DNA from 3 places in the Nocardioides daphniae genome. Region 3 is predicted to be linked to each of the others. Evidence: riboswitches for the same ligand, from Rfam matches in the RefSeq annotation. Region 3 holds a riboswitch; each other region holds the start of a gene.

Region 1 (10,006 bases), 1.6 Mb from region 3:
CTCGGCGTACGACCCTCGTGGGACGAGATGTCGCGTCGTGTGAACGACCTCCAGGTGATCGACCTGGCCGAGCTCGGTCGCCCGCGGATCGACGTCACGGTGCGGATCTCCGGGTTCTTCCGCGACGCGTTCCCGCACGTGGTCGCCATGCTGGACGACGCGGTCCGCCTGGTCGCCGACCTCGACGAACCGGTCGAGCAGAACTTCGTCCGCGCCCACGCCCGGGCCGACCTCGCCGAGCACGGCGACGCCCGCCGCGCCACCACCCGCATCTTCGGGTCCAAGCCCGGGTCGTACGGCGCCGGCATCCTGCAGGTCGTCGAGTCGGGCACCTGGCGCGACGACAACGACCTGGCCGAGGTGTACACGGCGTGGGGTGGTTTCGCGTACGGCCGCGGTCTCGACGGCGCTCCGGCAGCCGACGACATGCGGACCGCGTACCGCAGGATCAAGGTGGCCGCCAAGAACGTCGACAGCACCGAGCACGACATCGCCGACTCCGACGACTACTTCCAGTACCACGGCGGCATGGTGGCGACCGTCCGCGCGCTGACCGGAGCCGACCCCAAGGCGTACGTCGGCGACTCCACGTCGCCCGACGCGGTCCGTACCCGCTCCCTGCAGGAGGAGACCAACCGGGTCTTCCGGGCCCGGGTGGTCAACCCGCGCTGGATCGCCGCAATGCAGCGACACGGCTACAAGGGAGCGTTCGAGCTCGCAGCCACCGTCGACTACCTCTTCGGCTTCGACGCCACGGCAGGCGTGGTGCACGACTGGATGTACGAGTCGCTCGCCAGCTCGTACGTCCTGGACGAGACCAACCAGGCTTTCCTGCGCACGTCGAACCCGTGGGCTCTGCGCGGCATCGTTGAGCGCTTGCACGAGGCGGCCGAGCGTGGTCTCTGGGCGGAGCCCGAGCCGGAGACCTTGGCGCAACTGCAGAAGGTCTACCTCGAGGTCGAAGGAGACCTGGAGGACGACGCGTGAGACCCCACGTCCACGTCGTCGGCTTCGGCACCGGACCGCAGCACCTGACCCGCGAGGCGGTACGTGCCCTGCAGGACAGTGACTACGTGCTGGCTGTGCGCAAGCACGACGATGACGACCTGTTGCGGGTCCGCCGCGCGATCTGCGCGGAGATCGGCCTCGAGCTGGTCGAGGTCCGCGACCCCGAGCGCGACCGGGACGACCCGAGCGACTACCCGGGCGCAGTGCGCGACTGGCACGCCCAGCGGGTGCAGGTCTTCGCCGACGTTGTTGCCGAGCGGGGTGGCCGGGCGGCCTTCCTGGTCTGGGGAGACCCGTCCCTGTACGACTCGACGCTGCGGGTGGTCGGGGCATGGCCGCCGATCCGCGTCTTGCCGGTCTCGGCTGGGACGTGGTCCCTGGCATCAGCGCCCCGCAGCTGCTGGCAGCCCGGCACCGGATCGTGCTGCACCCGGTCGGTGTTCCCGTCCACGTGACCACCGCTCGCCGGCTGCGAGCCGCAGTCGATGCCGGGCAGCGCAACATCGTGGTGATGCTCGGCTCGGAGCCGAGCCTCGACCTGCTAGATCAGCTGCCGTCGTGGTCGATCTGGTGGGGCGCCAACCTCGGTTCCGTCGGGGAGCAGCTCCACGCCGGGCCGGTTCGCGAGGTGCTGCCGCGCATCCGCGAGGCACGAGCCCGGGCCCGGGCGGTCGCCGGCTGGGTGATGGACGTCTACCTGCTCAGGGCTCCCGAGGACGATGCATGAGTGGGCTGCTAGTGGCGGGTACGACCTCGGACGCCGGCAAGTCGGTGGTCACCACCGGGCTCTGCCGCGCCTTCGCCCGCCGGGGGGTCGCGGTGGCTCCGTACAAGGCGCAGAACATGTCGAACAACTCCATGGTCTGCATCGACGGTGACGGACGCACCGCCGAGATCGGTCGCGCCCAGTGGGTGCAGGCGCTGGCCGCGCAGGTGACGCCGGAACCAGCCATGAATCCGGTGCTGCTCAAGCCCGGATCGGACCGGCGCAGCCACGTCGTGGTGATGGGTCACCCGGCCGGGGAGGTCTCGGCGACCGATTTCGCCACCGGCCGTCGCCACCTCGCCGCGGCCGCCCACGCCGCGTACGACGACCTGGCCTCGCGCTTCGAGGTGGTCGTCGCCGAGGGCGCCGGTAGCCCCGCCGAGATCAACCTGCGCAGCAGCGACTACGTCAACATGGGGCTGGCCCGCCACGCCGAGCTGCCCGTGGTTGTGGTTGGCGACATCGACCGCGGGGGCCTGTTCGCCTCGATGTTCGGCACCCTGGCGCTGCTGGAGCCGGCCGACCAGGCGCTGGTCGCCGGGTTCGTGGTCAACAAGTTCCGCGGCGACCTGGGGCTGCTCCGCCCTGGACTCGAGCAGCTCGAGCACCTCACTGGACGACCCGTGACCGGCGTCCTGCCGTGGCACCCCGACCTGTGGTTGGACTCCGAGGACGCGCTCGACCTCGAAGGTCGTCGCAGCCAGGACGGTGCCCGGGTGCGGGTCGCGGTCGTACGGCTCCCCCGCATCAGCAACTTCACCGACGTCGACGCTCTCGGGCTCGAGCCGGACCTCGACGTCGTCTTCTCCTCCGACCCTCGCGACCTGGCCGACGCCGACCTCGTCGTGCTTCCGGGGACCCGCGCCACGCTCGCCGACCTGGCCTGGCTCCGCTCACGCGGGCTGGACGTCGCGATCACGCAGCACGTGGCCGCGGGCCGGCCGCTGCTGGGTATCTGCGGCGGGTTCCAGATGCTGGGCCGCGAGATCCGCGACCCCGACGGTGTCGAGGGTGCGCCGGGCGCCCGGGCCGACGGGCTGGGCCTTCTGCCGGTCACCACCACCTTCGCGTCGAAGAAGGTCCTACGACTGCCCAGCGGAGAAGCCCTGGGGGCGACCAGCACCGGGTACGAGATCCACCACGGTCGGATCACACTCGACGCCGACGCGGAGGAGTTCCTCGGCGGCGCTCGTTCCGGCCAGGTGTTCGGAACGATGTGGCACGGGAGCCTCGAGGGCGACGCGTTCCGAGCCGCCTTCCTCTCCGAGGCCACGGGTCTGTCCTCCTCCAGCGTCAGCTTCCCGGCGGCCCGGGAGCGCCGGATGGAGCTCCTGGCCGACCTCGTCGAGGAACACCTGGACGTCGACGCGCTGCTGTCGCTCGCGCGCCATGGCGCACCGTCGTCGCTGCCGCTGCTCAGCGTTCCCCTGCTCACCGCACCGGAAGGTGACCGATGAAGGTACTGCTGCTCGGAGGGACCGCCGAGGCGCGCGACCTGGCGCGGCTCCTGGTGGAGGCCCGAGTCGACGTCACCTCGTCCCTGGCCGGCCGCGTGGCCCGTCCCCGCCTTCCCGTCGGGCCGGTCCGCATCGGGGCTTCGGCGGGGTCGCCGGGCTCCGTGCCGCGCTCGTCGAGTACGACCTCGTCGTGGACGCCACCCATCCCTTCGCCCGGGGCATGAGCGCCAACGCGGCCGAGGCCTGCACGGCCGAGCAGGTGCCGCTGCTGCGCTTCGAACGGCCCGGCTGGGAGCGCGACCCGGCGTGGCGCTACGTCCGTACCCACGACGGCGCCGCGGCCGTGGCTGCCGAGCTGGGTGAGCGCCCGTTCCTCACCGTGGGCCGTCAGGAGCTGGCGCGCTTCGTCCCGGCGCTCGGCCACCTGACCGTGCTGGCGCGGGTCGTCGACGTCCCGGAGATCGAGCTCCCGGCTGGCTGGCAGCTGGTCACCAGCCGCGGCCCGTACACGCTGAAGGGGGATCTCGCTCTGATGCGCGACCACGGGACCGACGTACTCGTGACGAAGGACTCAGGGGGCACCTACACCTGGCCCAAGATGCAGGCGGCGGCACGGCTGGACGTCCCGGTCGTGGTCGTGGAACGACCAGAGCCGGACCCCCGCACACACGTCGTGCACGCGGTGGGCCCGGCGCTGGAGTGGGTGCTGTCGCACCGCTGAGTCAGGCGGTGCGCTCCTGGGTGGTGCTGATGCGCCCGAGCAACCAGGTGAGGGCGACGCCCAACGACCCCCAGAGGGTGGCGAGGGTGAGGAGCGAGGAGACCCGGAACTCCCACAGCACGTCGGCCGGGAAGTCGCCCAGCTCGTTGACGCCGGGCATGGCAAGGGCGGCGACGGCCACCACCACGACGTACGACACTCCCGCGACGACGACGCCCGTCCAGGAGCCGCGCGAGGCTGCGAGACGGCGTCCGAGGGCGACGACCGCGACCATGGCCACGACCGACACGAGGGCGAAGGCGAAGTAGTAGGCGGTTCGCTCACCGATGGTGTCCCCGCTGCCCACCGCCGGAGGGGCGGCTGGGTACTTCAGGAAGGGGATCAGGGCGTAGGACACGAAGCCCAGTGCCGTGACCAGGGCCGTCGACCCGACCACCGTCAGCCGACCGAGGCGGCCGGCGACCGCTGCGGCGATCAGCGCGATGATGCCGCCCAGCGCGACGCCCACTGCCACGGTTGCGGTGGCCAGGCCCCAGGTCTTTTGTGTGGTGCGGGTGATTCCGCCCTCCTCCTCATCGTCAGCGTGGGTGTGGCTGTGGCCCTCCTCGGCCTCAGCGTGGCTGTGGTCCTCGGCGGCGGGTTCGGCGGGAGCCTCCGCCGCGGCGGCCTCCTCGAGGCCGATCGCGGTGTCGATCGGCGGTTCGCCGACGGTGAAGGCCACCGCGAAGGTCAGGAGTCCGCGATGAGCCCGGCCAGGAGGCCGCGGACCAGGAAAGTACGTGCGTTCACTTGTGGATCCAGTTTCTGTGGTCGTCGAGATCACCGCGCAGGCAGCGCGGCGTGACCGAGCACCCGTCGAGGGATCGGTGGAAGGGCCGCCCGAGGGCGGCGCTGCTCAGGTGAGCTGCTGAGCCGGCGGGCTCAGTGGCAGGGTAGCCGAGCAGGTGACGACCGTCGTGGACCCACTCGTGGATCACGGTGCCGGCGGGGATGGAGACAGCGCCCTGGTCGGCGCTGACGAAGAAGATGACCAGCAGGCCCAGCAGTCCGACAAAGAACGCCCACGGCGCGAGCTCGCGCAGGTCGACGGTCGGAATCTCGACGGTGGGAATGGCCGGAGCGCCGGGGAACGGCGCGGCATGGGTGTGCGACATGAGTCCTCCTCAGGGTTCTGCGCCCTGGTGGTGTGGGATGGACGAGTGCCTGGGTCTGACTCCACCGCCCGAGGACGGTGACACAGCAGCGCGACTGTGCCGGATTCACACCGGCTTCCATGGCATTCGCAAGACTCATCGTACGCCCTGCGCCGACGGCTGTACGGCCGTGCACCACCGGCTGGTACGGTGCGCGTGCCGTGGTGCACGGGAAGCCGGTGGAAGACCGGCGCGGCCCTCGCCACTGTGAGCGCGGAGCTCCGCGACCTCACCGACACTCCGGTGTCGGGACCACTGGGCACATGCCTGGGAAGGTCGGTCGCAGGGTGTCGATGCGCGAGCCAGGAGACCGGCCACGGCGCGTTCACATCCACGAGGTCCTTGGAGAACAGATCCATGATCAACCGTACCCTCATGCCCGTGGCGTCCCTCGCCGGGGCCGCCCTGCTCCTCGCCGGCTGCGCCGGTGCGCCGGAGAGGAAGTCAGAAGCCGCCGGGGCCGACGGGAGCGTTCCCGTCGAGCTCACCAACTGCGACCACGACGTCGTCGTGCCCTCCGCCCCCAAGCGGGTCGTCACCCTCAACCAGGGCGCCACCGAGGTGGTCCTCGCGCTCGGGCTGGGCGACCGCCTCGCCGGCACCGCCTACCTTGACGACACCGTCTCGGACCGCTGGTCCGAGGAGTACGAGCAGGTGCCGGTGCTCGCCGACGAGTACCCCACCCACGAGGCTGTCCTCGAGGCAGAGCCTGATCTCGTCTACGCCTCGTACGCCTCTGCGTTCGACGAGGGCGTGGCCGGTGACCGGACCGCCCTGGCCGACTCGGGCACGGCGTCCTACCTGTCCCCCTTCGGGTGTCCCGAGGAGGACCAGCGTCCGACCCCGACGTTCGACGCCGTCTGGCAGGAGCTGGACGACGTCGCCGCCTTGCTCGGCGATCCGGCCAGCTCGCGGAAGGTAGTGGCCGACCAGCAGGAGACCCTCGACGCCGTCGAGGAGGCAGCGGTCGGCAAGGGCCTCACCGCCCTCTGGTACGACTCAGGCGACAAGACCCCGCTGGTCGGCGGCGGCCAGAGCGGACCACAGCTGATCCTTGACGCGGTCGGCGCGCGGAACATGTTCGCCGACATCCAGCGCGGCTGGGGTGAGGCCAGCTGGGAGGACGTCCTCGAGGTCGACCCCGACGTCATCGTCCTGGCCGACGCCAGCTGGTCCTCGGCGGCGGAGAAGCGTGCATACCTGGAGAAGGACCCGGTGTTGAGCGAGCTCACCGCGGTGCAGGAGGGCGCGTTCGTGACCGTGGCCTACTCCGAGGCCACGCCCGGAGTGCGGATGGTGGACGGCGCGGTCTCCGTCGCCGAGCAGTTGGCCGCCCTCCGGCTCGAGAAATGAACCCGGCCCGCCCGGCGGGCCGGACCCTCCTCGTCGTCGCGTTCGCCGTGCTGGCCCTCGTGGCCAGCGCGGCCGTCGCCCTGGCCCTCGGCTCAGTGGACGTCCCGCTGAGCCGGGTGCTGGCCGTGCTCGTACGACGCCTCGGCGGGGGAGGCGACGTGACCGTCTTGGAGGACCAGCTCGTCTGGCAGCTGCGGCTTCCCCGGGTGCTGGGGGCCGTCGCCGTCGGTGCCGTCCTCGCCCTGTGCGGGGCCGTCCTGCAGGCGCTGACCCGCAACGACCTCGCCGACCCCTTTCTCCTCGGCGTCTCCAGCGGGGCGACCGTCGGTGCTGTGACCGTCATGGTGCTCGGCATCGGTGTCGGAGGGCTGGTGGCCAGCACAGCTGTGTCGGCCGCGGCCTTCACGGGCTCGCTGGCCGCGCTCGCCGTCGTCCTGCTGATTGCGGCCGCGGGCGGCCGCGGACTGAGCCCGCACCGCACTGTGCTCGCCGGGGTCGCGGTGGCGTACCTGTGCAGCGCCTACACCTCCGTCGTGGTGATCATGCACGGCGAGGGCGACGCAGCCCGCCGGGTGCTGAGCTGGACGCTCGGTTCGCTTGCCGGCGTGCGGTGGGAGAGCTCGCTGGTGCTGCTGGGCGCGGCGGCTCTGGGACTCGTCTGGTTCTGCGCCTACGCCGAGCGCCTGGACGCCTTCACCTTCGGTGAGGTGTCGGCGCTCTCACTGGGGGTGCCGGTCACCTCGACACGCTGGCTGCTCATGGTGGGCACGGCGTTGGTGACCGCGACCACCGTTGCCTACGTCGGGGTGATCGGCTTCGTCGGCCTGGTGGTCCCCCACCTGGTCCGCCCCGTGGTGGGGCACCGCCACGCGGCCGTCCTGCCCGCCTCGGCGTGGGGCGGGGCGGTCCTGCTGGTCTGGGCCGACACCGCCGCACGGTCACTGGTGGAGCGCCAGGAGGTGCCGATCGGCGCCCTCACCGCCTTGTTGGGCGTACCCGTCCTGATCTGGCTGATGGCAAGGAGGCCACGGACATGACCCACCGCGAACGCTGCGTGCACGGCGCCACCCCTGACCTGGTGGCCGACGGAGTCACCGTCCGGCTGGGCGACCGCGCGCTCCTCGACGACGTCCACGTGCACGCACGGGGTGGGAGGGTGACCGGCCTGCTGGGCCCCAACGGGTCCGGGAAGACGACCCTGCTGCACGTGCTGGCCGGCATACGCAAGCCCAACCGGGGTACCGTCCTGGTCGGAGACGTCGCCGTACGTTCGCTCTCGCACCGCCGCCGCGCCCGGACCATCGCCCTCGTCGAGCAGCACGCCGCCACGACCACCGACCTCACCGTGCGGCAGGTGGTCGCACTGGGCCGGCTCCCCCACCGGAGGATGCTCGCAGGTCCGGGCAGCGACGCGGGGGCCGCAGTGGTGGACGACGTCCTGGACCTCGTCGGGCTCACCGACCTTGCAGATCGTGGTTGGACCACGTTGTCCGGCGGTGAGCGACAGCGCGCCCACCTGGCACGCACCCTGGCCCAGCAGCCCGAGGTGCTGCTGTTGGACGAGCCGACCAACCACCTGGACCTCGGGCAGCAGCTGCGCTTCCTGGCGTTGGCTCGGGAGCTCGGCCTCACCACCGTTGCCGCCCTGCACGACCTCGAGCTCGCCACCGCGTTCTGCGACGACGTGGTCGTCCTCGACGCGGGCCGCGTCCGGGGTCATGGACCCGTGGGCGCGACACTTACCGCCCCGCTGCTGCGGGAGGTCTACCGGGTCGAGGCCTCCCTCGACCCCCACCCCCGCCTGGACCGGGACCACCTGGTCTGGGACGGCCACGTCGAGGAGACCGCATGACCGTCCACGTCCTCGTCGGCACCTCCCCCGCCGACGCCGCACGCCGCTCCGAGCTCGCCACACTGGCGGACGAAGTCGGCGCAAAGCTCGCCTTCCTGCAGATGGCTGTGCCCTCGTTGGGTGACGTCCTCGACTCGCTCGCGCGAGGGGGTGAACGGCGCCTGGTGCTCGTCGGGGTCTCGGGAGGTCAGGGCGGCCCAGGCGTCTCCTGGTTGCGTCGCATCGCCTCCGAGTGGTGGCGCTCGTACGGCGAGGACGCTCCCGAGCTCTGCACGGCACCGGCCTACCTGACGGACCGGTCCGAGTGGAACGCGCTGGTGGACCTGGCCCGCCCCATCACGCACGGCGGCCCCGGGCTCACCTCGGCGGCGTGGGAGGACGTCCCCGGCCACCGTCACCAGGTCTTCGTCTGCCGTGGCCCCCGGTGCACTGCTGCGGGTGCCGAGGGGGCCTGGAAGGGACTCGTGCTCGGTCTGATGGGCGCGGGCCTCGGCGACGACGACGTCCTGGTGACGCAGACGGGCTGCCAGTTCCCGTGCAACCAGGCGCCCGTGGTCACCGTCCAGCCCGACGACGTCTGGTACGGCCAGGTCGACAAGGCGGCCGCCGGCGAGATCGTCACCGGCCACCTGGTGGCCGGTTCCCCGGTGGAACGGGTACGGCTGCCGCGGACGCGCCGCGACTGAGCGTGCGACGTTCGTCGGTTCTCCTGCCAGGACCGCGCCGCCGACCTAGGCTTTCGGCGGCCGACGACGAGGAGGAGACGTGCCGGCTCTCTTGACCTGCCCCTCTGCCGTGGCGACGTCCGCGCCGGATCGTCCGGGTGCCTGTCCTGCCACCTGTCGATGGCCGACGTCGCGAAGCACCAACCGCGTTCGAGCACCTCCAGGGTTGCTCGTGCGGTCGGCGTACGGCTGGCAGGTGTGCTGCTGTACGCCGCGGCCGTGGCGTGGACGGCGCTGCAGATGCGTGACGCCCTGGTCTTCGTCGTCCCGGCCGCCGTGCTCGGGGGCGGTCTGCTGCACGTGTGGAAGGGCAGGCCGGGGTGGGGACTCGTCGTCTTCACCGTGGTCGTGGTGGCGCTGCCGCTGGTGATGACGCCGGCGCTGGGTGCGGGGTTCTGGACCAACCTGCGTCAAGGCTTCTGACGCCGCAGCAGTGCAACGAGAGCGGCTCCGAAGGCGGCCACCACCCCCACCCGTCGCGCCAAAGCGGTGGAGCGGGGAACGTCAACGGCGGTGGGAACAGGTCCGTCCCCCATCGTCGGCCGGTGCTCCACGCGATCTCCGTACCGGTTGGTGCCTCCCAGCGTGATCCCGAGGGCACCGGCGAATGCCGACTCGACCACGCCGCCGTTGGGGCTGGGATGCCCGGCCGCGTCGCGTCTCCACACGGCCCAGGCGCGACCGGAACGTGACGGTTCGGCGACCAGCACCGCGAGACCGGCCAAGCGCGAACCTGGCAGGTTGAGGACGTCGTCCAGCCTCGCGGATGCCCAGCCGAACCGGTTGAACCGGGCGTTGCGGTACCCCACCATCGCGTCCAGCGTGTTGGACGCCCGGTGCGCCAGGAGCCCGGGGACGCCTGCGACGGCCCCCCACACCAGCGGTGCGGTCACCGCGTCGGAGGTGTTCTCGGCGACCGACTCGACCACTG
Region 2 (10,006 bases), 1.6 Mb from region 3:
GGCCGATCCTGAGCGCGCCGCCCGGGTGTCCCGCAACGCGGTACGCCTCGGTGTGCCCGACCTGAGGGTCGTCGAGGGACGAGCGCCCGATGCATTGGCGGGGTTGGACGCTCCCGACGCGATCTTCATCGGCGGTGGCGCGACGCGCCGGCGTGCTAGCCGCCTGCCTCGCCGCTCTCCGGCCCGGTGGACGTCTCGTGGTGCACGGGGTGACGTTGGAGACCGAGTCACTGATTGCGGAGGCGTATCGAACCCACGGGGGCGAGCTGACTCGCCTGGCGGTCGAGAGCACACACCCCGTCGGGACCTTCACCGGGTGGACGCCGTTGCGCACCGTGACGCAGTGGAGCCTGTACGTCTGAGTCGATGCGCGGTGCAACACTCCACCCACTATGGGTCACCTCAGACTGTCACCAGTCGGTGCAGCAGCCCCTCCCTTCGGTCTTTCACCGAGAAACGGCCACGCTCGTTGATAGACCTTGTCGCTGTCGACATCGACGGGCAGCAGGTGGGTGTCCTTTCGCCGACCCAAACCGCGAACTTCATGCCGCTCGTGCGGAGAGCCGAAGCCGAAGGCAGGCAGGTCTATTGCCGAGCCTCCTTGCGAGGCAACACGTTGAAGGCCGATGTGGCGCTCCACGCCCGGAAAGCGCACGAGCTCGATGAGACGGAGTTGCAGGAGCTCTTCGCGACTCGCTTGAACTGAAGCAGGTGGCATTAAGAGCCTGACCTCGGGTTTCAGACGTCTGGACGTGCCTGCGTAGCGCGTCACACCCCCGCGTATGCCCGCTGCGTTCGACACATACCAACGCGCAACCTAGTACCTCCGTGGTCCCCCTCGCGCCAGAGCACCATCACCACGTGCCGCTCAAGTCCGTGGCGGACGTCAACCCGACCTTCATGCCCACCGATGAAAAGGGGTCAACGCTGCTGACGCTGCTTGCCATCGAGTCACAGGTGACGGAGCTCCGACTCCGGGTCATGGCTGCTGCGGAAGACCTGGCCGAGCGCGAAGGGTTCCACACCTCCGCCGGATGGTTGGCCCACCACGGGCGCGTGCGCCGCAGCGACGCGGCGGCTGATTTGGGTCTCGCCCAAACCTTGGCCAGGGAGCTGCCGGTGCTGGCGGCCGCGCTGCGGGAGGCGCGCGTCAACGTGGCGCAGGCGCGGGTGATCGGGCACGCCGTGAGTGAACTGCCGCGCCGGATCGGTGAGGACTTGATCGCCCGCGCCGAGGCCGAGCTGGTGCGGCTCGCGGAGCAGCACGACCCCAAGGAGCTGACGGTCCTCGGTCGCAGGATCCTCGAGGTCGTCGACCCGGAACGGTTCGAGGACGAGGAGCGTCGCAAGCTCGAAGCCGCGGAGAAGCGGGCCCAGGAGAAGCAGCGGCTACGCCTGCGCGCTATCGGGGACGGGACCACTCGGATCAACGGCGTCGTGCCCGACGCGGTGGCAGCGCGACTCGCCACCTACCTGCACGCCTTCACCAACCCCCGCCGGTCGGACGGTGCTGTCCGCAAGACCAGCGATGAGCAGTCCAACGTCGAGAAGAACGGCGTCGGGCACGCGTCAACCACCCGCGGCGCCTCGCCGAGGCGTTCGGCCAGCTGCTCGAGACACTCGACCCGAGGCGACTCCCGATCCATGGCGGCGACGCCACCCACCTCACCGTCACCCTCTCGTTCGAGGCCCTCAAGACCGGGCTCGGGACGGCGACCCTCGACAACGGCGTCCCCGGCGACGGGTGCAACCGCATCTCCGCGAGCGAGGCCCGCCGTCTCGCCTGCAACGCCGAGCTGATCCCCGCGGTCCTCGGCAAGTACTCCGAGGTCCTCGACGTCGGCCGTGCCTCCCGGCTCTTCACCAAGGCGCAGCGGCGGGCACTGCTGCTGCGCGACACCACCTGCCGGGCCGAGGGCTGCTCGATTCCCGGCACCTGGGCCGAGGCGCACCACCTGGTGCCGTGGTCCCACGGCGGAGAGACCAATGTCGACAACGCCGTTCTCCTCTGCAGCAGGCACCATCACCGGGCGCACGACGCCGCGTACGACATGACTCGCCTCACCAATGGCGACTACCGATTCGCCAGGCGGACCTGAGCCACCAGGCCGCTACTCCTCCAGCCGCTTCCCCAACCGATCACGGGGGGGCTGTACAGGTACGACTCCCCGCCCGCGCGCGTTCCCGACGCGGCCAGCGCGCGCCCCACCAGCACGACGGCCGCCTGGCGCAGGCCTGCCTCCTCCACCGCCTCAGCGATCGAGTCCACCGTCCCCCGCAGCACCAGCTCCTCCGGCTGACTTGCCCGGTGCACGACCACCACAGGGCAGTCACCACCGACGACCGGTTCCAGCTCGGCCATCAGCGCACGCGTCCTGGTGATCGCCAGGTGCAGCACCACGGTGGCACCGGTGGCAGCGAAGTCGGTCAACGACTCCCCCGCGCCCATCGCGGTCGACCTGGCCTGCGTACGCGTGAGCACCACCGACTGCGCCACCAGCGGGACCGTGAGCTCGCTGCCAACCCGCGCCGCCGCCGCGGCGTACGCGGGCACGCCGGGCGTCACCGACCACGTCACGTCGGCGGCATCGAGCCGCTTCGTCTGCTCGTGCAATGCCGAGTACAACGACGGGTCGCCCGAGGTCAGGCGTACGACGTCCAGGCCAGCGCGCGAGCCGTCGACGAGGTGCGCCGTGATCTGGTCGAGGTCCAGGTCCTGGGTGTCGACGAGCGTGGCGCGCGGGCCGCAGTGCGAGAGCACCTCGGGGTCGAGGTACGTCCCCGGGTAGAGCACGACGTCGGCCGACGCCAACAGGCGCGTCGCCCGCACCGTCAGCAGGTCGGCGGAGCCAGGCCCGGCGCCCACGAAGTGCACGGTCATCGCACGAACCTCGGCGTCCACACCCCAGCCGGCGAGACCCGCGTCGACGAGGCCCCCACGATCAGCAGGCACTTCATGTCGATGGTGCTCGGGTCCAGCTCGCCCAGCGTGGTCACGTGCAGCGCCTCCTCCGCGCGTCCGACGTCGCGGCCCACGACCACCACCGTCTCGGGGCTCTTGTGCTCCAACAGCACCCGGCGTGCGGTGGCGACCTGCTCGGTTCGGCTGCGCGAGGCCGGGTTGTAGACGGCCAGTACGAGGTCGGCCTCGGCCACGGCGCGCAACCGCTTCTCCACGATCTCCCACGGCTTCAGCCGGTCCGAGAGGCTCATCACGGCGAAGTCGGCTCCCACCGGAGCGCCCGCCCGCGCGGCCACGGCCTGCACGGCGCTCACTCCGGGAAGCACGCGGACGGAGACGCCTGAGTACGCCGGGTCCTCCGCGGCCTCGAAGACGGCCGAAGCCATCCCGAACACGCCCGCGTCGCCGCCGGAGACGACGGCGACCTTCTCGCCGCGCCGCGCCAGGTCGAGCGCGAAGGCTGCCCGGTCGACCTCGACCGTGTTGCCCGACGCGTGCCGGGTGAGTCCCGGTCGCTGCGGCACCCGGTTGACGTACGGGGCGTAGCCCACGACGTGGTCGACTTGCGCCAGCGCCTCGGCAACCTCGGGGGTGAGCCAGCCGTCCGGCCCCGGGCCCAGGCCCACGACCAGCACCTCCGCCGGGACGCCTGCCGCCTCGAGCCACGTGTCCGCCGCCACCGGCTCAGCGCACTCGCGTGAGCGCCGCCCGTTCAGGCTGTCCCCGGTGACCACGATGAGCGAGAAGTACGGCACGGTCGACTCGTCGACTTCGACCGCCGGCACCCACCGTTCCTCGGGCATCGACGCCCGCTCGACGTACAGCGCGTGGTCGAGGCGTCCCGCTGCGGCGAGCGCGCGGCGTACGGCAGGGAACGTGCGGCCGAGCTTCATGATGATCGCGCCGTCGGTGTCGGCCAGGCGCCGCGCGAGCTCGGGCTCGGGCAACGTGCCCGGGAGCACAGTGAGCACGTCGGTCTGCCGCACCAGCGGGCTCGCGGTGGCTGCGGTGGCGGCCAGGAACGCCGGGACACCAGGCACGATCTCGGTCGGAAACCGGTCGGCCAGGCGGTCGTGCATGTACATGTACGAGCCGTAGAAGAGCGGGTCGCCCTCGGAGAGCAGCACCACGTCACGCCCGGCCGCGAGGTGTGCGGCCAGGCGCTCCGCGGACTGCTCGTAGAACTCCGCCAGCACGCCGGCGTACCCACCCGGGTGGTCGGTCGTCCCGGTGGTGACCGGGTAGGTGAGCTCCTCCTCCACCACCCCGGCAGGAAACAGCTCAGCGGCGATGCGTCGTGCGTTCGATTGCTTGCCACGTGCTGCGTGGTAGGCGACGACGTCCGCCGAAGCGATCAGTCGGGCGGCCTTGCGGGTGATCAGCTCGGGGTCGCCCGGGCCAACGCCAACCCCGGCGAAATGGCCTGTGGTGACGACGGTGATGCTCATTCCTGCTCCTGGGCGAGTGCGTTGAGCGCCGACGAGGTCATCGCGGATCCGCCGCGCCGGCCCCGTACGGTGACGAACGGGATGTCGATGCCGTGGTCGGCGTGGAGGTCCTCCAACGCCTGCTTGGACTCGGCTGCACCGATGAAGCCGACCGGGCAGCCCACGATGGCGGCCGGCCGCGGAGCACCGTCGACCAGCATCTCCAGCAGGTGGAACAGGGCGGTGGGTGCGTTGCCGATGGCGACGACCGCTCCTTCGAGGTACGGCTCCCACAGCGACACCGCCGCGGCCGTGCGTGTGGTCCCCCACGCCTCCGCCAGCCCCGGCACGACCGGCTCGTTGAGCGTGCACACCACCTGGTTGTCAGCCGGCAGCCTGCTGCGCGTCACGCCCTTGACCACCATGGTCGCGTCGCACAGCAGCGGCGCACCCGACTCCAGGGCGGCCCGGGCCGCTGGGACGAGCTCCGGGTGGACCACAAGGTCGTCGACCAGGTCGACCTGACCGCTGCCGTGGATCATCCGTACGGCAACCTTCTCGGCGCTCGCCGGTACGCCCGACAGGTCGGCCTCACGCCGGATGGTCGCGAAGGAGTCGAGGTAGATCGCCGGGCCACGGTCGACGTACGGGTAGTGCCGCTGCGGCCGTCGGGGCTGGAAGGTGGAACTGGTCACGCTGTCTCCTCGGGGATGAGAACGCCACGCCACGGGGTGACGACGAGATGGGATGCGTCGGCGCAGAGCCGCTCGACGGCTGGACGGTCAAGGCCCTCCTCGGGCACGGGTACGTGACGGCCACCGGGGACCGAGCCGTACGGCAGGCGCGCACGCGCGGTCGGCAGGAGCGACGACGGACGCTGCGGCAGCTCGAGCGGCTCGGCCAGCTCACGGACGTGCCACGCAGCGCTCTTCCCGTGCCCGCGTACGGCGAGGAAGCGACGGGCGAGTCCGGCGAGGTAGCGGTGCGCCGATCGCAGCGGTACCACCGGCCCCCAGGCGTCCCCGACCCGTACCTGCCCACGTACGGCGTCCAGTGCGACCAGCCCGAGGTCGCAGCTGCGCTCCACGAGGTCGCCGCGCCCGTCGTCCAGGACGAAGAGAAGCGCCCCGGCAGCGCAGCCAGGTCAGGAGCGTCCGTCAGGGCGCCGTCCAGGGCCGCGGTGACGCTTCGCAGGTCGGCGCGTCCGTGGGCCAGCCCGGTCTGCGGGGACACGAGGATGTTGCGCGCGAGGTCGTGCGCGAGGCTCGGCAGCAGACCGGTGGACACGAGGGCCTCGAGCGCTTCACTCGTGAGGTGCGTGGTCCCAGCGGCGGCGGGCAGGCCCCGCACCTGCAGGTTCGCGCGCGTGGTCACGTACACGCGCCCGTCCCCGTGGCGCTCGGCCGTCGTGAGCAGTGCCAGGAGTTGGCGTGAGGTGACGTGTCCACCGGGCAGCCGCAGCCGCACCAGCAGGCCGTCGTCCGCAGGCCACGGGCGCAGCGCGCCGGGGCAGCGGTCGGGTCGGGACCGGTTCACCGAGAGTCTCCAGATTCGAGTCCGGGGTCCGTACGCGGGGACCCACCCATGACCCGACGACGGATGTCGTCAGGGCCAGCAGGTCTTCGGACTCGGATCAACCGGGAGCGGACGCCTTCCCAGGATCCGAGGATCCCAGTGGCTGCCGTTGCCGGCGTGTCCGTCCCGTCCCCTCACCGCTGCGCGTCAGTTCCGGAATTGCACCGGATTCCCTGACTCCACGTGGGAGTACGACTGGCTGGCGCGACCATACCGTGCCTGAGGACAGACCTTGCGGCAGGCCCACATCCGACCGCAAGCACGCCCGTTTCTGCGCGGATCCCGCGAGCATCCTGCTGCTGTGACGCCGCCGGCCGCGGGGAGCACACGCCCACCACGAAAACCTGTGAGAACCCGGGACTGACGCGAAGCGGTATGCCGAACGGCCGATGCAACGAGCCCCGCACCACCGGTCTCGCAAGGCGCCTCGTTCCGAACAATCCCAAGCCCAATGACTGGCCCTCACAGCATCAGTTGAAAGCCAGGACGAGCCACGCGCAGACGCTCGAGACCCACCCGAGGATTCGCGCCGTGGATAACGGCTGAGGGCAGCAGGTGGTCACGCGCGAACCTCTGCAGGTTTTGGGCTTGGGCGGTGACGCTGCCGCGCAGCGAGATTGGGGTCTGCTGAACGATCAGGGGACCCGGGGAAACCCAAAGCGCAGTGCACATCGCGCCGGCCACTACGAATCTATGAGTGCCTTCAGCACATCTGCCCCCACCGTCAACGGCAACTCGGGCGTTGGGCCAGCGTCGCAATCCGTAGCACGGCACGCAGATGCGTCATGTATGCAACAGAGCGGTTCGTCAATAATGTCCGCTTTCCTAGGCGGGCTACTCGGCCGGGCCCTCAATTCGCCGCAGGTCCGCGGCCACCTCGAACGGAAGGTGGATTCCGGTCGCAATGCGTAAGCGTCATTGCGCTCGGGTTAGGCGGTCACAGGCGGCTGATGATCCCCCGGCGGCGCGCCTCCGCCACCGCTCCTGTACGGGAGCTGACGCCCAGCTTGGGGTAGATATGTGCCAGGTGGGACTTGACGGTTGCCTCGCTCAAGTGGAGGTGGCGAGCGATGTCTGTGTTGCTGTGTCCGGACGCGACCAGCGCGAGGACTTCGAGTTCGCGTGCGCTCAGCGCCGAGGGGGCTGCTGCATACGTGCGAACAGACGAGTGGCGATCGACGGTGCGAGTGCGGTTTCTCCCGCGGCGGCGGCCCGGATCGCGGCGGTGATGTCCTCGGGGGCGGCATCCTTGAGGAGGTACCCAGCCGCACCGGCCTCGATCGCCTCGATGATGTCGGCATCAGTGTCGAAGTTGGTTAGGACCAGCACGGCAGGCGGGTCCGGCTGCGCGCGAATCTTGCGGGTGGCACGAGCCCCCTCGAACGAGCGGTTGAACTGTCCATGAGCACCACGTCGGGCCGCTCGCAAGCGACCTTCGACAGGGCCTCGGCGGTCGTGCCGATCGCGGCGACGACCTCGATCGTGGGGTCGGTGTCAAAGAGCGCGGTCAGGCCGGCCCGCATCATCGGGTGGTCGTCAACGACCAGGACGCGCACGGTCACCGGGTCCCCCCGTGATCGAAGCGATGCTCCTGCGCGAGGCCCTTATCCAGGCCCTTGCCGGGGTGGACCGTGAAGCTAGCCGCGACGCTGGTTCCTTGTCCCCTCCCTGACTCGACCACGAGCCGGCCCCCAAGGGCGACGGCTCGGTCCTGCATGGCGACGAGGCCGAACGACTGCTGGTCGGTGCGGGAGGAACGGCTCAGGGCGGCCAAGTCGAACCCGACTCCGTCGTCGACCACGTCGAGGATCACCTCGTCGTCGAGCCGGCTCAGGGTCACGTCGACCCGCGCGGCGCGGGCATGCTGGACGACGTTGGCAACCGCGCTCTGCGCGATTCGCAGTAGCGCGGTCTCCACCGGGGTGGGGAGGTCGCCGACGTAGCCGCTCACGTCGACCCGCGTGCGCAGGCCGGACGTCTGCTGGGTCGTGGCGCCGAGTCGCTGAAGCGCATCGGCAATGCCACCGACCCTTAACGAGGGCGGTGCGAGGGCGTGGATGAAGTTACGCGTCTCGGCCAGAGCCCCCCGGCGGCCACGCGGGCCTGTTCGACCCGTTCGCGGCCCTTGTCTGTGTCGGTTCCCTCGCGTTGTGCCACATGGAGCAACATGACGATGCTCGATAACGACTGGGACACGGTGTCGTGGATCTCTCGCGCGAGCCGCTCCCGCTCTGCCACGACGCCGGCTTCGCGTTCGACCGCGGCGAGCTGATCGCGCGTGTGCGTGAGCTCGTCGATCAGAGCCTGGCGGCGGGTGACGTCCCGAGTTAAGGCATCGTAGCCAAGTCCGATGACGACAGCCACACCGGCACCGAGGGCCGGGCCGACGACACCCGCGGCGTCGAAGCCGCGGTGGATCCCGAACGCAATGACCGCGACAACCGCGGCAAGGATGACAGCCGCCACTCCGCGGGTGGTGCCTAGCAGGTGCATGTAGATGAAGAACAGCGCGAAGACCAGGTAGGTGGCGTCGGCACTCAGGGTGAGCAGCACCAGCCACTCGAGCGTGAGAGCAGTAGTCCACCACCAGCCACGACGGCCGCGCGGCAATGCCCGGCTGGCCACACACCGACGACGTACGTGACGACAAACAGTGCGGCCAGACCCAGCACGGCGGCTGTCCCCCCGGTCCCCGGCCACGTCCCGTCTGATGCATTAAGGACCAGCACCCCGACGAGGGCGAGCACAAGGACGTGCAGAGACGCCGACAACCACACCGACGTTGCGCGCAGGCTGCCAACACCCGGCGCCGTCGCTCCCGCGCTCGTACTGACGTTCGGGCCGTCATACCGGCTCACTGACACATCACGTGATCAGTCTAAGAACCAAAGCGAACCGAGTCTTCATACGAAAGGTGTACCGGAAGGTCGGCAGTTTGATGCCCGGAAACCGTCCCAGCTCACGATGGCAAGAGTCGTGAAACCCGGGACCGTTGCTGACGAGCAGGAAACTGCCGCGACCAAATCCCGTTCATCAACCGCCCGCCCGTCGAGAGGACTCGCATGTTCGTCGCCTGGCGCGACCTGAAGGTAGCGAAGGGACGGTTCGCGCTCATCGCAACCGTCGTCACACTCATCACTGTCCTGGTGACCTTCCTCGCCGGCCTGACCGGAGGGCTGGCCAACCAGAACATCGCCGCACTCACCTCCCTCGACGTTGACCGCATCGTGTTCGCGACGCACGAGGGCGAGCAACCGAGCTTCGCCGACTCGGTCGTGACCGAGGCGCAGGCTGATGCCTGGGCCAGCCAGGCCGGTGTCGCGGCGGTCGAGCCGCTTGGGATCAGCACCGCCAGGCTGTCAGCCGGTGACCGGCAGGAGGCGGTGACGCTGTTCGGCGGCGGCCCCGGCACCGGGACCGTCGACGCACCGCAGCCCGGTCAACTGCTGCTGAACACCACCACAGCCGACGCGCTGGGCGTGGCGCAGGGGCAGCAGGTCGAGATCGCCGACCGCACATTCGTCGTGAGAACGACCACCGACGACGATCTCTGGTACTCGCATATGCCGGTCGTGTACGCCGACCTCGACGACTGGCGTGCGCTTGTCACCCAGCCGGGGAACCGAACGCCGTTCGCAACCGTCCTCGGCGTCTCGGGCACCGATGTCGACTACGCGGCCGCCGACATTGCCGCCGACACCACCTCCATGGGCGTGTTGTCTTCCTTGACAGCTCTCAAGTCGTTCAAGTCCGAAATCGGTTCACTGCTCCTCATGGTCGGCATGCTCTTCGGCATCTCGGCCCTTGTTGTCGGCGCCTTCTTCACCGTGTGGAGCATCCAGCGTCAACCTGACGTCGCGGTACTTAAGGCGCTCGGGGCGACGAACCGCATGCTCACCCTCGACGCCCTCGGCCAGGCCGCCGTCGTGCTCCTGCTCGGAGTCAGCGCCGGCATCGCGACGACGTCGCTACTGGGTCTCGCCGCCAGGAACGTGCTGCCGTTCGTGCTCAACCCACTCACCACCGTGGTGCCCGGATTCAT
Region 3 (10,006 bases):
GCCACGGCGCGGTGCTCGCCGACTCGACGCCACCGGCGACGACCAGTCCGGCGCCGCTGCGCACCAGCTGGGCGGAGAGGTCGATCGCGGCCAGGCCGCTGGCGCACTGCCGGTCGACGGTCAGACCGGGCACGGTGTCGGGCAGGCCCGCGGCCAGGGCGCTGACGCGGGCGACGTTGCCGCCCGGGCCGAGGCAGTTGCCGAGCACGACGTCGTGGACAGTTGCCGCGTCGAGGCCCGTACGCCGCACGGCGGCCGCGACGACCGGTCCGGCGAGCTGCTCGACGGTGAGGTCGCGCAGCGAGTGCTTGGCGGTGCCGATCGGGGTGCGGACGGCGCTGATGATGACGGGGTCGCTCATGCGTCCTCCCGCTCGGTGCTGACGTCACGGGTGAGCGCCGCTCGGTCGACCTTGCCGTGGCGGGTGAGCGGGAGCGTGGCGCGGTGCACCCAGCGACGGGGTCGTTGCGGCGGCATCAGCGCGGTGCGCGCGAGCGCCTTGAGCGGGGCCACGTCGGCGGCGTCGGTGACGACCGCGACGACCACCTCCCCCAGGTCGGGATGGGCGACGCCGGTGACGACGACGTCGCCGCGCGCCTGCGGCCGCAGGACCCGCTCGACGTCGGCGACGAGGACGGTGGCCCCCGCGGTCGTGATGCCGCCAGCGCGCCCGTGGACCTCGAGCGTACTGCCGCGTACGAGGCCCCGGTCGCCGACGGTGACCCAGCCGTCGGCGTCGCGCATGGCCACCTGGTCCGGCTCGAGGTAGCCGGCGCAGAGGTAGGGCGAGCGGACCCACAGCTCGCCGTCGCGCGCCTGCGCCTCGACGCCGGGGAAGAGCCGCAGGGTCTCGCCGTCGGCCCAAGCCACGAAGGAGAGCTCGGCGGCGCCGTAGTAGTGGCTGACCTGCGCGCCGGCGGCGTGGGCCGAGGCCAGGGTGGCGGGGTCGAGGCGGTCCCCGGCGACGACGACGCGTACGCCCGCCAGCACCGCGGGCTCGGCGAGGAGCCGCCGCAGCGCGGCAGGCGTCAGGTACGCGTGGGTCGCCTCGGTCAGCCCTGCGACCCGGGTGGCGCCCACCCAGTCGGCGTGGACGGCGGCGAAGAGGTTCATGGTCGCGGTGAGCGGCCCTGGGATCCAGACGCGGCTGGCGGCGCTGAGCCCGGTGAGGCGGGCGACGTGGTCGAAGGAGTCGACCCAGGAGTCCGTCGTCCGCAGCACGGTGCGCGGGGTCGTCGTGGTGCCCGAGGTACGCAGCGCGACCTGCTGCCCGGCGGCGTGCGCGCGGCGGAAGGCGGCGAGCGGGTCGGCGCCGGCGAGGAGGTCGACGGGGTCGTTCACGGGCGTGCGTTCCGAGGGGTCAGGCGCCCTCGACGGCCGCCTTGATCGCGGCCAGCGTGGCCGCCATCGAGTCGAGCAGCTGGGCCTGGAACTGCTCCTGCCCGCCCATGAAGCCGTCGGTGAGCTCGTGCGAGAGCTCCGAGATGCCCTCGGGGGTCTCGCGGCGCTGCGTGAGCCGCGTACGACCGTCGCCGGCGTCGGTGAGGTGGAGCGACCAGATCGCCCAGTTCTCCTTGATCCGCCAAGCCAGGTGCTCGTCCGCGTCGAAGGCGGTGATCTCGCCGTGCGTGACCCACACCAGCTCGCCGAGCTCGTTGCGGTTGGAGAACTCGGAGCCCAAGCGCGGGTGCGGGCCGTCGCCCTTGTAGCGCACGCCGGTGACGCCGGAGCTCCACTCGGGCATCCGCGACACGTCGCTGACGACGGCCCAGACGGCGGCGCGGTCGGCGTCGATCTCGACGGACTGCTCGAGCAGCGGTTGGACGTCCTGCACGGTGGCTCCCTGGGTGTCGCGGTGGTCTGTGGAGACCGTACGCCACGGGTGGCGGCGATGGGCGGCGTACCGCGGAGTGACCGGGCGACGGACGCGGGTCAGGCGTCGGGAGGTGGCTTGGCCGCGAAGTGACGCTCGAGCGCGGCCAGGACGTCCGGGTCGAGCACCGCCTCCGGGTCGGCGACCAGGTCGCGTTGGAACCGCTCGCGCGCCACCGCGTGAACCGAGCCGCCGAGGGCGAAGGGGAGGTGGCGGACGTACCAGTCGCGGAAGACCCGCGCCCCCAGCTGCTGCCAGGCCGAGGCGATCAGCCCGGGCCTCCCCCGGCGGATCCAGAAGCCGACGGCCTGGCCCAGGAGGGCGGCGACCACGAGGGCCACGACCATCACGAAGACCGTGCCCGCGACCTCGTCGCTGGCGAAGTTGTCGACGGCCGCGACCACCCCGCCCTGGTAGACGGGCACCAGCACCTCGACCTGCTCGGCGTAGGGGGCGACCTCCTCGGCGGCCTCCGCCAGCTGTTGGATCGACTCCCGGTCGGGCCTGACCTGCCACGCCTCACGGACCTGGCCGAAGGCTTCCCGTACGTCGAGGCGTTCGGCGGCGTCCCTGGCCCGGGCGACCGCGTCGGAGGTCGCCTCGATGTCACGCAGCGTGTCGCCGGCCTCCTCGACGCGCGCCTGCAGCTCGGCCTGGGGCGGAGTGTGCTGGTCGACGTAATCGATGGCGGCCTGGATCTCCTGCCGGTGGTCGATGACGTACTGCGCCTGGTGGTAGCGGTCGAGCAGGTGGGGCACGGCCGCGACCGCGTCACCTGACTTGCCGCTGACGGTCTCCGCGTCGCTCACCACCACGCTCAGGGCGGCGGCGGCGCCGTAGGCCCGGATCGTCATGTCGGCGGCCGCGCCCACGACCAGACGGCCCACCTCCAGCCGGCGGTGCAGCGGCAGCGGGTCGACCTCCCCCACGGCAGGGGTCTCCTCCGAGGGAGACGCTGGCCCACCGATGCGCACGGGGGAGGCTGCCCGGGGAGGGCGGGGGCAAACCCCAGGGAGCGCGTGGCGGTACGGTGGCGCCGGCACAACCTGCGAGGTGCCCCTCACGGGGAGAATCGGGAAGCCGGTGTGACTCCGGCACAGGGCCCGCTGCGGTGACCTCGAGTCGCCGGTCGTGCGCGACGCGCAGCCACTGGGACCACGGTCCTGGGAAGGCGACCGGTGGCGGTGACGGGAAGTCCGAAGACCGGCCTCGCTGAACAGCCGTCCGACCTGCCCGCACCCGTGGGTGGCAGCGGACGGCCCTGACTGCGGGAGCCCTTCATGACTGACCTGTACGACGCCATCTTCCGACGCCGTGACGTGCGCGCCGAGTTCACCGGCGAGCCGATCGCCGACGCCACGCTGGAGCGGATCCTCACCGCCGCGCACGCCGCGCCGAGCGTGGGCAACAGCCAACCGTGGGACTTCGTCCTCGTCCGCGGCGAGGAGACGCGGCGCCGCTTCCACGAGCACGTCGCGATCGAGCGCGAGACCTTCGCGTCGACGCTGGAGGGCGAGCGCGCCGCCACGTTCTCCCGGATCAAGGTCGAGGGGTCCTGGAGTCGACCCTCGGGGTCGTCGTGACGTACGACGCCGAGCGCGGTGGGCCGGCGGTCCTCGGCCGGCACGCGATCGCCGACGCCGGCCTCTACTCGAGCTGCCTGGCCATCCAGAACCTGTGGCTCGCCGCCACGGCGGAGGGGCTCGGGATGGGTTGGGTGTCGTTCTACCGCGAGGAGTTCCTGCAGGAGCTCCTCGGGATCCCCGCAAGCGTGCGGCCGGTGGCGTGGCTCTGCCTGGGGCCGGTCACGCAGCTGCAGGAGGTGCCCGACCTCGTACGCCACGGGTGGCGCCCGAAGCGGCCGCTCGCCGAGGCCGTGCACGTGGATCGATTTCGGGTGCGCGCCTGACGCAACCGCCGGCCCTCGGCGTGCGTCACTGTGGGCAAGGGGGCGAGGCTCGACCCTCGGAGAGGATCCGCGATGGCGCGCCGGGACGAACAGCGGTTCGTGGAGTTCGTCGACGCCCACCAGGGACGGCTGAGGCGCGCGGCCTTCCTGATCACCGGTGACTGGGCCTCGGCGGACGACGTCACGCAGGAAGCGTTGGTGCGGATGTACGTCGCGCTGCCCCGCATCGGTCAGGTCGAGAGCCTCTTCGGCTACGCGCGCCGCACCGTGGTCAACGTCGCCATCGACGCCGCTCGCCGCCGCGGGACGCGGGAGCGCTACGAGGCGAAGGAGTCCGTGCCGCCGCCGCTGACCGACGGCGCGGGCGCGTACGCCGACCGCGCGGCTGTCATGGCCGCCCTCGGTCTGCTGGCTCCCCGGCAGCGAGCGGTGGTGGTCCTGCGCTACTTCGAGGACCTCAGCGTCGACGAGACCGCCCGGGTGCTGGGCTGCTCGCCGGGCACCGTGAAGAGCCAGACCGCCCGCGGACTCGACGCCCTGCGCCGCGCGTTGGTCGAGGCTGGCTGGCACCACGAGGTGGAACTGGAAGTGAGTGAGTGATGGTCGACCTCAAGAACCTGCTGGACGACGCCAGCCGCGAGGACGCCGGGAGCACGGTCGACGCCCTCGACGTCGTGCGCGCCGGGCGTCGCCGCGTACGCCGTCGTGGCCTCCTGCGCGCCAGCGCCGCCCTTGCCCTGGTGCTCGTCGTCTCGGCCACGGCGCTCTCCGTGCGTCCGTGGGAGTCGGAGGAACCCCGCCTGCTGGAGCCGGTGCGTCCGCCGGCGCCGTCCGCGCCGCCTGCGGTCAGTGAGTTCACGCCGCCCGGCTCACTGCTGGACATCGGCGAGACCGCACGGGTCCCGGTCGAGCACGTCGAGGACGAGGGCAAGGTCGAGCTCACCGTCACCGACGTACGTCGCGGCGACACCGCCGACATGCTCGCGGAGCCCGATCTGTCCGCCAGCCTCCGCGAGCTCCTCGAGACCGGGCAGATCTGGTACGTCGACGTCACGATCAGGCACGTGTCCGGGAAGATCGGTGGGTACTACCTGGACTCTGACGTGGCGCCGGTGCTCCGCGGCGGTGGCGGGCACAACCAGGTGAGCTACCTCTTCGACTTCACGCCGTGTCCGTCGCGCGGACTCTCGAATCCGGCTGTCCCCCGGGAGGTCGTGAAGGACTGCATCGCCTTCCGGACCCCGCCCGGCACCGACGTGGTGGGGCTGCGATGGGGGCCGTTCGAGAGCGCGTACTACGTCGGGACCGAGAAGCCGGTGGTCTGGCGGTGAGGCGGGGCCGTGGGTGACATGGATCGAGATGTCAGGTGCGGTCCAGCCACCGCGGTCGTGTGACGCGAAAGAGCATGTGTGGCCCGAGCGGGTGCTCGAAGGACCCCTCGCGTACGAAGCCGAGACGATCCAGGACCGCGAGCGAGCTGTCGTTGCCGTCGCGGGCAAGAGCCACGACGGAGGGAAATGACCGGTCCTGCAGGGCGAAGTTGAGGACACACTCGCAGGCTTCGGTGGCGTAACCCCGTCCTTCGTGCCCCGGCAGCAGGGCGTAGCCGATCTCGATCTCGCTGCGCCCGCGCATCACGTGAGCCAGCTTGATGGTCCCGATGGATTGGGCGGCCAGGCGTACCACCCACCGCCCAAGACCATGAGTGCGCCACTGCTCCACGGCCTCCGCGACAAGGGGCACGATGCGCTCCGGGTCGCGGACGCCGCCCAGGTGGGCCATCACCTCCGGGTCCTGCCACAGCTCGGCGAAGAAGGGCACGTCGTCCGAGGTCACGGGCGTCAGCCGCAGTCTCGGAGTCTCCAGGGTCGTCACGGGAACAGCGTAGGTAGGCCTGCCGGCGGCAGTCAGGCGAGCACTCAGTGCGCCATGTCCACGAACCGGCTGTAGTGACCCTGGAAGGCGACGGTGATGTCGCGGGTCGCACCGTTGCGGTGCTTGGCGACGATCAGGTCGGCCTCGCCGGGGCGGGTCGACTCCTTCTCGTAGACGTCCTCGCGGTGGAGCAGGATCACCATGTCGGCGTCCTGCTCGATCGAGCCGGACTCACGCAGGTCGGACATCATCGGGCGCTTGTCGCCACGCTGCTCGGGGCCACGGTTGAGCTGCGAGAGCGCGATGATCGGGACTCGATCTCCTTCGCCAGCAGCTGATCTGGCGGGAGAACTCCGAGACCTCGAGCTGGCGGACTCCACCTTCTTGCCCGAGCTCATCAGCTGGAGGTAGTCGATGACGATGAGCTTGAGGTCGGCTTCTGCTTGAGGCGACGGGCCTTGGCCCGGATCTCCATCATCGTCATGTTGGGCGAGTCGTCGTGTACATCGGCGCAGCCGACACCTCCCCCATCTTCTTGGCCATGCATGGCTGCTCCCAGTCGTCCTCGGTCATGTTGCCGGTACGGATGTGGTTGAGCGCGACCTTCGCCTCGGCCGAGAGCAGGCGCATCACGATCTCGGCGCGCGTCATCTCCAGGCTGAAGAAGACGCTGGTCATGTTGTTGTGGATCGACGCGGCGCGGCAGAAGTCGAGGGCCAGCGTCGACTTACCCATGGCGGGTCGGGCGGCGACGATGATCATCTGGCCGGAGTGCAGACCGTTGGTCAGGTCGTCGAAGTCGGCGAAGCCGGTCGGAACGCCGTAGACGCCCTGCTCACGGTTGGCGATCGCCTCGATCTCGTCGAGGACGTCGTTCATGATGTCGCTCAGCGGGACGTAGTCCTCCGCCGCGCGCTTCTCGGTGATCTTGTAGACCTCGGCCTGCGCCTGGTCGACGACGTCGTCGACCTGACCCTCACCTGCATATCCGAGCTGCACGATCTTCGTGCCGGCCTCGACGAGGCGGCGCAGCATCGCCTTCTCGCGCACGATCTCGGCGTAGTAGCCCGCGTTGGCGGCGATCGGGACGTTGGCGGCGAGCGTGTGGAGGTACGGCGCCCCGCCGACCTTGGCGAGCTCACCGCGGCGCTGCAGCTCGGCCGCGACCGTCACCGGGTCGGCGGGCTCGCTGCGGCCGTACAGGTCGATGATCGCGTCGTGGATCTGCTCGTGGGCCGGGCGGTAGAAGTCGATGCCGCGCAGGACCTCGGAGACGTCGGCGATGGCGTCCTTGCTCAGCAGCATGGAGCCCAGCACGCTCTGCTCGGCGGCGTTGTCCTGCGGCGGCGTACGGTCGTTGGCGCCGCGCGGGGCCTCGCCCGGCTCGTACGCCGCGGGGCCGTCGCCCCAGTCCTCGAACGAGGGCTCGCCCGGGCCGAGCAGGTGCTGCTCAGAGATGCTCATCAAGTCCTCCGGACACGTGGTTCTGGTTGGTTGCGCGGGCCGCACCGAACCCGCGCTCCCACGCTAGGAGGGGGCACCGACAGCATTGGCGACCTCGCGAACGTACGCGTCCGGGAGGCCTCTCCACCACCGGCCTATCCACAGGCTCTGTGGATAACTTGGGCATGAGCGGTGCGTCATCCCCAACAAGTGCCCACGATCTGTGAGGCCGACTGTGGACAACCTTGTCCACAACTCACCAGCACCCCGTCTGACCTGCGGAAACGTCGTCCCCAGCCTGTGGAGAAAAAGAATCTCCCCACGCAGTTCTCGACATGTGAACAGAAGCACAAAATTGTCGACAAGCCGCTGAAACGCTTTCGTCGAGTGTGATATCCCAAGCCTGTCCACAGGGTCTGGGGATGAGCTTGTACCCGATATTTCGGCTCTGACCTGCGGTTTTACCTGACAGTAGGTCGTGACGTGGGTCACACGACAGACCTGCCTAGACTCGATGACTGTGCACCAGACCGATCGGCAGATCTTCCGACTTGCCATTCCGGCGTTCTTCGCCCTGGTGGCCGAACCCCTCTTCCTCCTCACCGACACCGCCATCGTGGGCCGTCTCGGCACCCCCGAGCTGGCCGGTGTCGGCATCGCGGCCGTCGTCATGCAGACCGCTGTCGGCCTCTGCGTCTTCCTCGCCTACGGCACCACCGCCGGGGTCTCCCGCCACCTCGGCGCCGGGGACGCACGCCGCGCGCTGGCCCTGGGTGCCGACGGGATCTGGCTCGCCGTCGGGCTAGGCGTCCTGCTCACCACCGTCCTGCTGACGGTCACCGGTCCACTCGTCGATGCCTTCGGCGTGGGGGAGGCGGTGGCCGGCCACGCGCAGGACTACCTGGTCGTCGCCCTGCTCGGGGTCACGCCGCTGCTGGTCATGCTGGCGGCCACCGGCGTGCTGCGCGGGCTGCAGGACACGCGTACGCCGTTGTGGGTGGCGGTCGGCGGCAACGCCGTCAACGTCGTCCTCAACCTCGTCCTGGTCTTCGGCTACGGCCCGTTCCCCGCGCTCGGCGTCGCTGGCTCCGCACTCGGCTCGGTGATCGCCCAGGTGCTCAGCGCCGCCGTGCTCGTCGCCGTCGTGGTGCGAGCCGCGCGCGCCGAGGGCGCCTCGCTGGCGCCTGACCTGCCCGGCATCCGCGACGCAGGACGGGCCAGCGTGCCGCTGGTCGTGCGTACGCTCGCCCTGCGCGCCGCCCTCGTCGTGGGCGCGTGGGCGGTCGCCAGCAGTGGCGACCCGGAGGGCGAGGCGGTCGCCGCCCACCAGGTGGCGTTCACGATCTGGACCTTCCTCGTCTTCGCGCTCGACGCGATCGCGATCGCCGCGCAGACCCTCACCGGGCACGCCCTCGGGCGGGCGACCGGGACCGGACCCGCGAGCTGACGCGGCGGATGATCCGGTGGGGGTGGGCCTCCGGTGTCGTCGCCGGCCTCGTCCTGGCCGCGAGCAGCCCGTGGCTGGGCCCCCTCTTCAGCCAGGACCCGGCCGTGCACGAGCTCCTCGTGCCGATCCTGCTCGTGGCAGCACTCAGCCAGCCCATGGCCGGCGTGGTCTTCGTGCTCGACGGGGTGCTGATCGGCGCCGGTGACGGACGGTTCCTCGCGTGGGCCGGGGTGTGGACGCTGGTGGCCTACGTGCCGCCGGTGCTCGCGGTGCCGCTGCTCGTCACCCAGGCGCAGTCACTGCTGTGGATCTGGATCCTCTTCAGCGGCCTCTTCATGGGGGTGCGGTGCGCCGTGCTGCTGCACCGCGCCCGCGGGGAGCGGTGGATGGTGCTCGGGGCCTCCTGACCCCGGGACGCACGAAGGCCCGCCCACCCCGAAGGGTGGACGGGCCTTCGCCGTCAGACGCAGAGGTCAGGCGGAGATCACGTTGAGCGCGACCTGGGCGGTCACGTCGTCGTGCAGCTTGACCGACACCGTGTGGGAGCCGAGCGACTTGATCGGGTTGCCGAGGACGAGCGTGCGCTTGTCGACGGACTCGCCAGCGGCCTCGGAGAGGGCGTCGGCAATGTCGTTGGCGGTGACGGCGCCGAACAGGCGACCACCCTCACCAGCGCGCACCTTGAGCGCCACGGCGGCACCCTCGAGCTTGCCCTTGATCTCCTCGGCGTGAGCCTGGTCGCGGACGGCGCGGGACTTGCGGGCAGCCTTGATGGCCTCCACAGTCTTCTCGCCACCCTTCGTCCAGCGAATGCCCTCGCCGCGCGGGATGAGGTAGTTGCGGCCGTAGCCGTCCTTCACCTCGACGATGTCACCGGGGCCACCGAGGCCGGTCACTTCCTGGGTCAGGATGAGCTTCATGTTCCTGGCTCCCTTCAGCGTCCGGTCGAGGTGTACGGCAGGAGAGCGACCTCGCGGGCGTTCTTCACAGCCATGGCCACGTCGCGCTGGTGCTGGACGCAGTTTCCGGTCACGCGACGCGCACGGATCTTGCCGCGGTCGGAGATGAACTTACGGAGGAGGGTGGTGTCCTTGTAGTCGACACCGGTCGCCTTCTCCTTGCAGAACTGGCAAACCTTCTTCTTGGGCTTGCGAATCACTGCCTTGGCCATTGTGGTGCTTCCTTTCTAGAAGCCCGACCGTGAGGTCGGAATGGTTGAGGTGTATTCGGATGGGTTGACGGATCTCGTCGTCAGGGAGCCGATCCAGCGATCAGAACGGGGGCTCCTCCGAGCCCACGCCCGGCGCGCCCCACGGGTCGGGCTGAGCGCCGCCCTGCTGGCCGCCGCCGTAGCCGCCGCCCTGGGGAGCCTGCGGGGCCGCCGGAGCGCCCCACGGGTCGTCAGCCTGCTGGCCGCCGCCGAAGCCGCCGCCACCCCTGCTGACCGCCGCCGAAGCCG

Evidence for each region. A riboswitch is a leader RNA that binds a small molecule or an ion and turns the genes downstream of it on or off. The one in region 3 is predicted to bind cobalamin.
Region 1: another riboswitch for cobalamin. It lies ahead of E2C04_RS09575 (ABC transporter substrate-binding protein); the one in region 3 lies ahead of E2C04_RS20440 (nitroreductase family protein).
Region 2: another riboswitch for cobalamin. It lies ahead of E2C04_RS21445 (nitrite reductase); the one in region 3 lies ahead of E2C04_RS20440 (nitroreductase family protein).

What each region holds. Positions count from the first base shown of each region.
Region 1 is NZ_CP038462.1:1,936,976-1,946,981, forward strand. It holds gene E2C04_RS20895 (cobaltochelatase subunit CobN) at 1-987, shown strand, start outside; gene E2C04_RS20900 (SAM-dependent methyltransferase) at 984-1,463, shown strand; gene E2C04_RS20905 (SAM-dependent methyltransferase) at 1,379-1,735, shown strand; gene E2C04_RS09555 (cobyric acid synthase) at 1,732-3,231, shown strand; partial or broken gene E2C04_RS09560 (cobalt-precorrin-6A reductase) at 3,228-3,952, shown strand; gene E2C04_RS09565 (CbtA family protein) at 3,954-4,673, opposite strand; gene E2C04_RS09570 (CbtB domain-containing protein) at 4,738-5,106, opposite strand; cobalamin riboswitch at 5,291-5,478, shown strand; gene E2C04_RS09575 (ABC transporter substrate-binding protein) at 5,503-6,498, shown strand; gene E2C04_RS09580 (FecCD family ABC transporter permease) at 6,495-7,535, shown strand; gene E2C04_RS09585 (ABC transporter ATP-binding protein) at 7,532-8,350, shown strand; gene E2C04_RS09590 ((2Fe-2S) ferredoxin domain-containing protein) at 8,347-9,036, shown strand; gene E2C04_RS09595 (hypothetical protein) at 9,196-9,498, shown strand; gene E2C04_RS09600 (cobalamin biosynthesis protein) at 9,486-10,006, opposite strand, start outside.
Region 2 is NZ_CP038462.1:1,954,482-1,964,487, forward strand. It holds gene cbiE (precorrin-6y C5,15-methyltransferase (decarboxylating) subunit CbiE) at 1-65, shown strand, start outside; partial or broken gene E2C04_RS09630 (DUF222 domain-containing protein) at 901-1,527, shown strand; gene E2C04_RS21985 (HNH endonuclease signature motif containing protein) at 1,608-2,099, shown strand; gene E2C04_RS09640 (cobalt-precorrin-4/precorrin-4 C(11)-methyltransferase) at 2,075-2,881, opposite strand; gene E2C04_RS09645 (precorrin-2 C(20)-methyltransferase) at 2,878-4,410, opposite strand; gene E2C04_RS09650 (precorrin-8X methylmutase) at 4,407-5,084, opposite strand; gene E2C04_RS19775 (hypothetical protein) at 5,081-5,476, opposite strand; partial or broken gene E2C04_RS21445 (nitrite reductase) at 5,779-5,925, opposite strand; cobalamin riboswitch at 5,986-6,179, opposite strand; partial or broken gene E2C04_RS09660 (response regulator transcription factor) at 6,902-7,526, opposite strand; gene E2C04_RS17730 (sensor histidine kinase) at 7,523-7,915, opposite strand; gene E2C04_RS17735 (histidine kinase) at 7,996-8,517, opposite strand; gene E2C04_RS09670 (FtsX-like permease family protein) at 9,027-10,006, shown strand, end outside.
Region 3 is NZ_CP038462.1:3,512,653-3,522,658, forward strand. It holds gene E2C04_RS17245 (thiolase family protein) at 1-361, opposite strand, end outside; gene E2C04_RS17250 (AMP-binding protein) at 358-1,341, opposite strand; gene E2C04_RS17925 (SRPBCC family protein) at 1,361-1,834, opposite strand; gene E2C04_RS17930 (hypothetical protein) at 1,933-2,802, opposite strand; cobalamin riboswitch at 2,913-3,099, shown strand; gene E2C04_RS20440 (nitroreductase family protein) at 3,154-3,456, shown strand; gene E2C04_RS20445 (nitroreductase family protein) at 3,453-3,782, shown strand; gene E2C04_RS17265 (SigE family RNA polymerase sigma factor) at 3,855-4,382, shown strand; gene E2C04_RS17270 (hypothetical protein) at 4,382-5,113, shown strand; gene E2C04_RS17275 (GNAT family N-acetyltransferase) at 5,145-5,657, opposite strand; gene E2C04_RS21175 (DnaB-like helicase C-terminal domain-containing protein) at 5,702-6,055, opposite strand; gene E2C04_RS21180 (replicative DNA helicase) at 6,138-7,121, opposite strand; partial or broken gene E2C04_RS17285 (MATE family efflux transporter) at 7,615-8,954, shown strand; gene rplI (50S ribosomal protein L9) at 9,021-9,467, opposite strand; gene rpsR (30S ribosomal protein S18) at 9,482-9,718, opposite strand; partial or broken gene E2C04_RS17300 (single-stranded DNA-binding protein) at 9,819-10,006, opposite strand, start outside.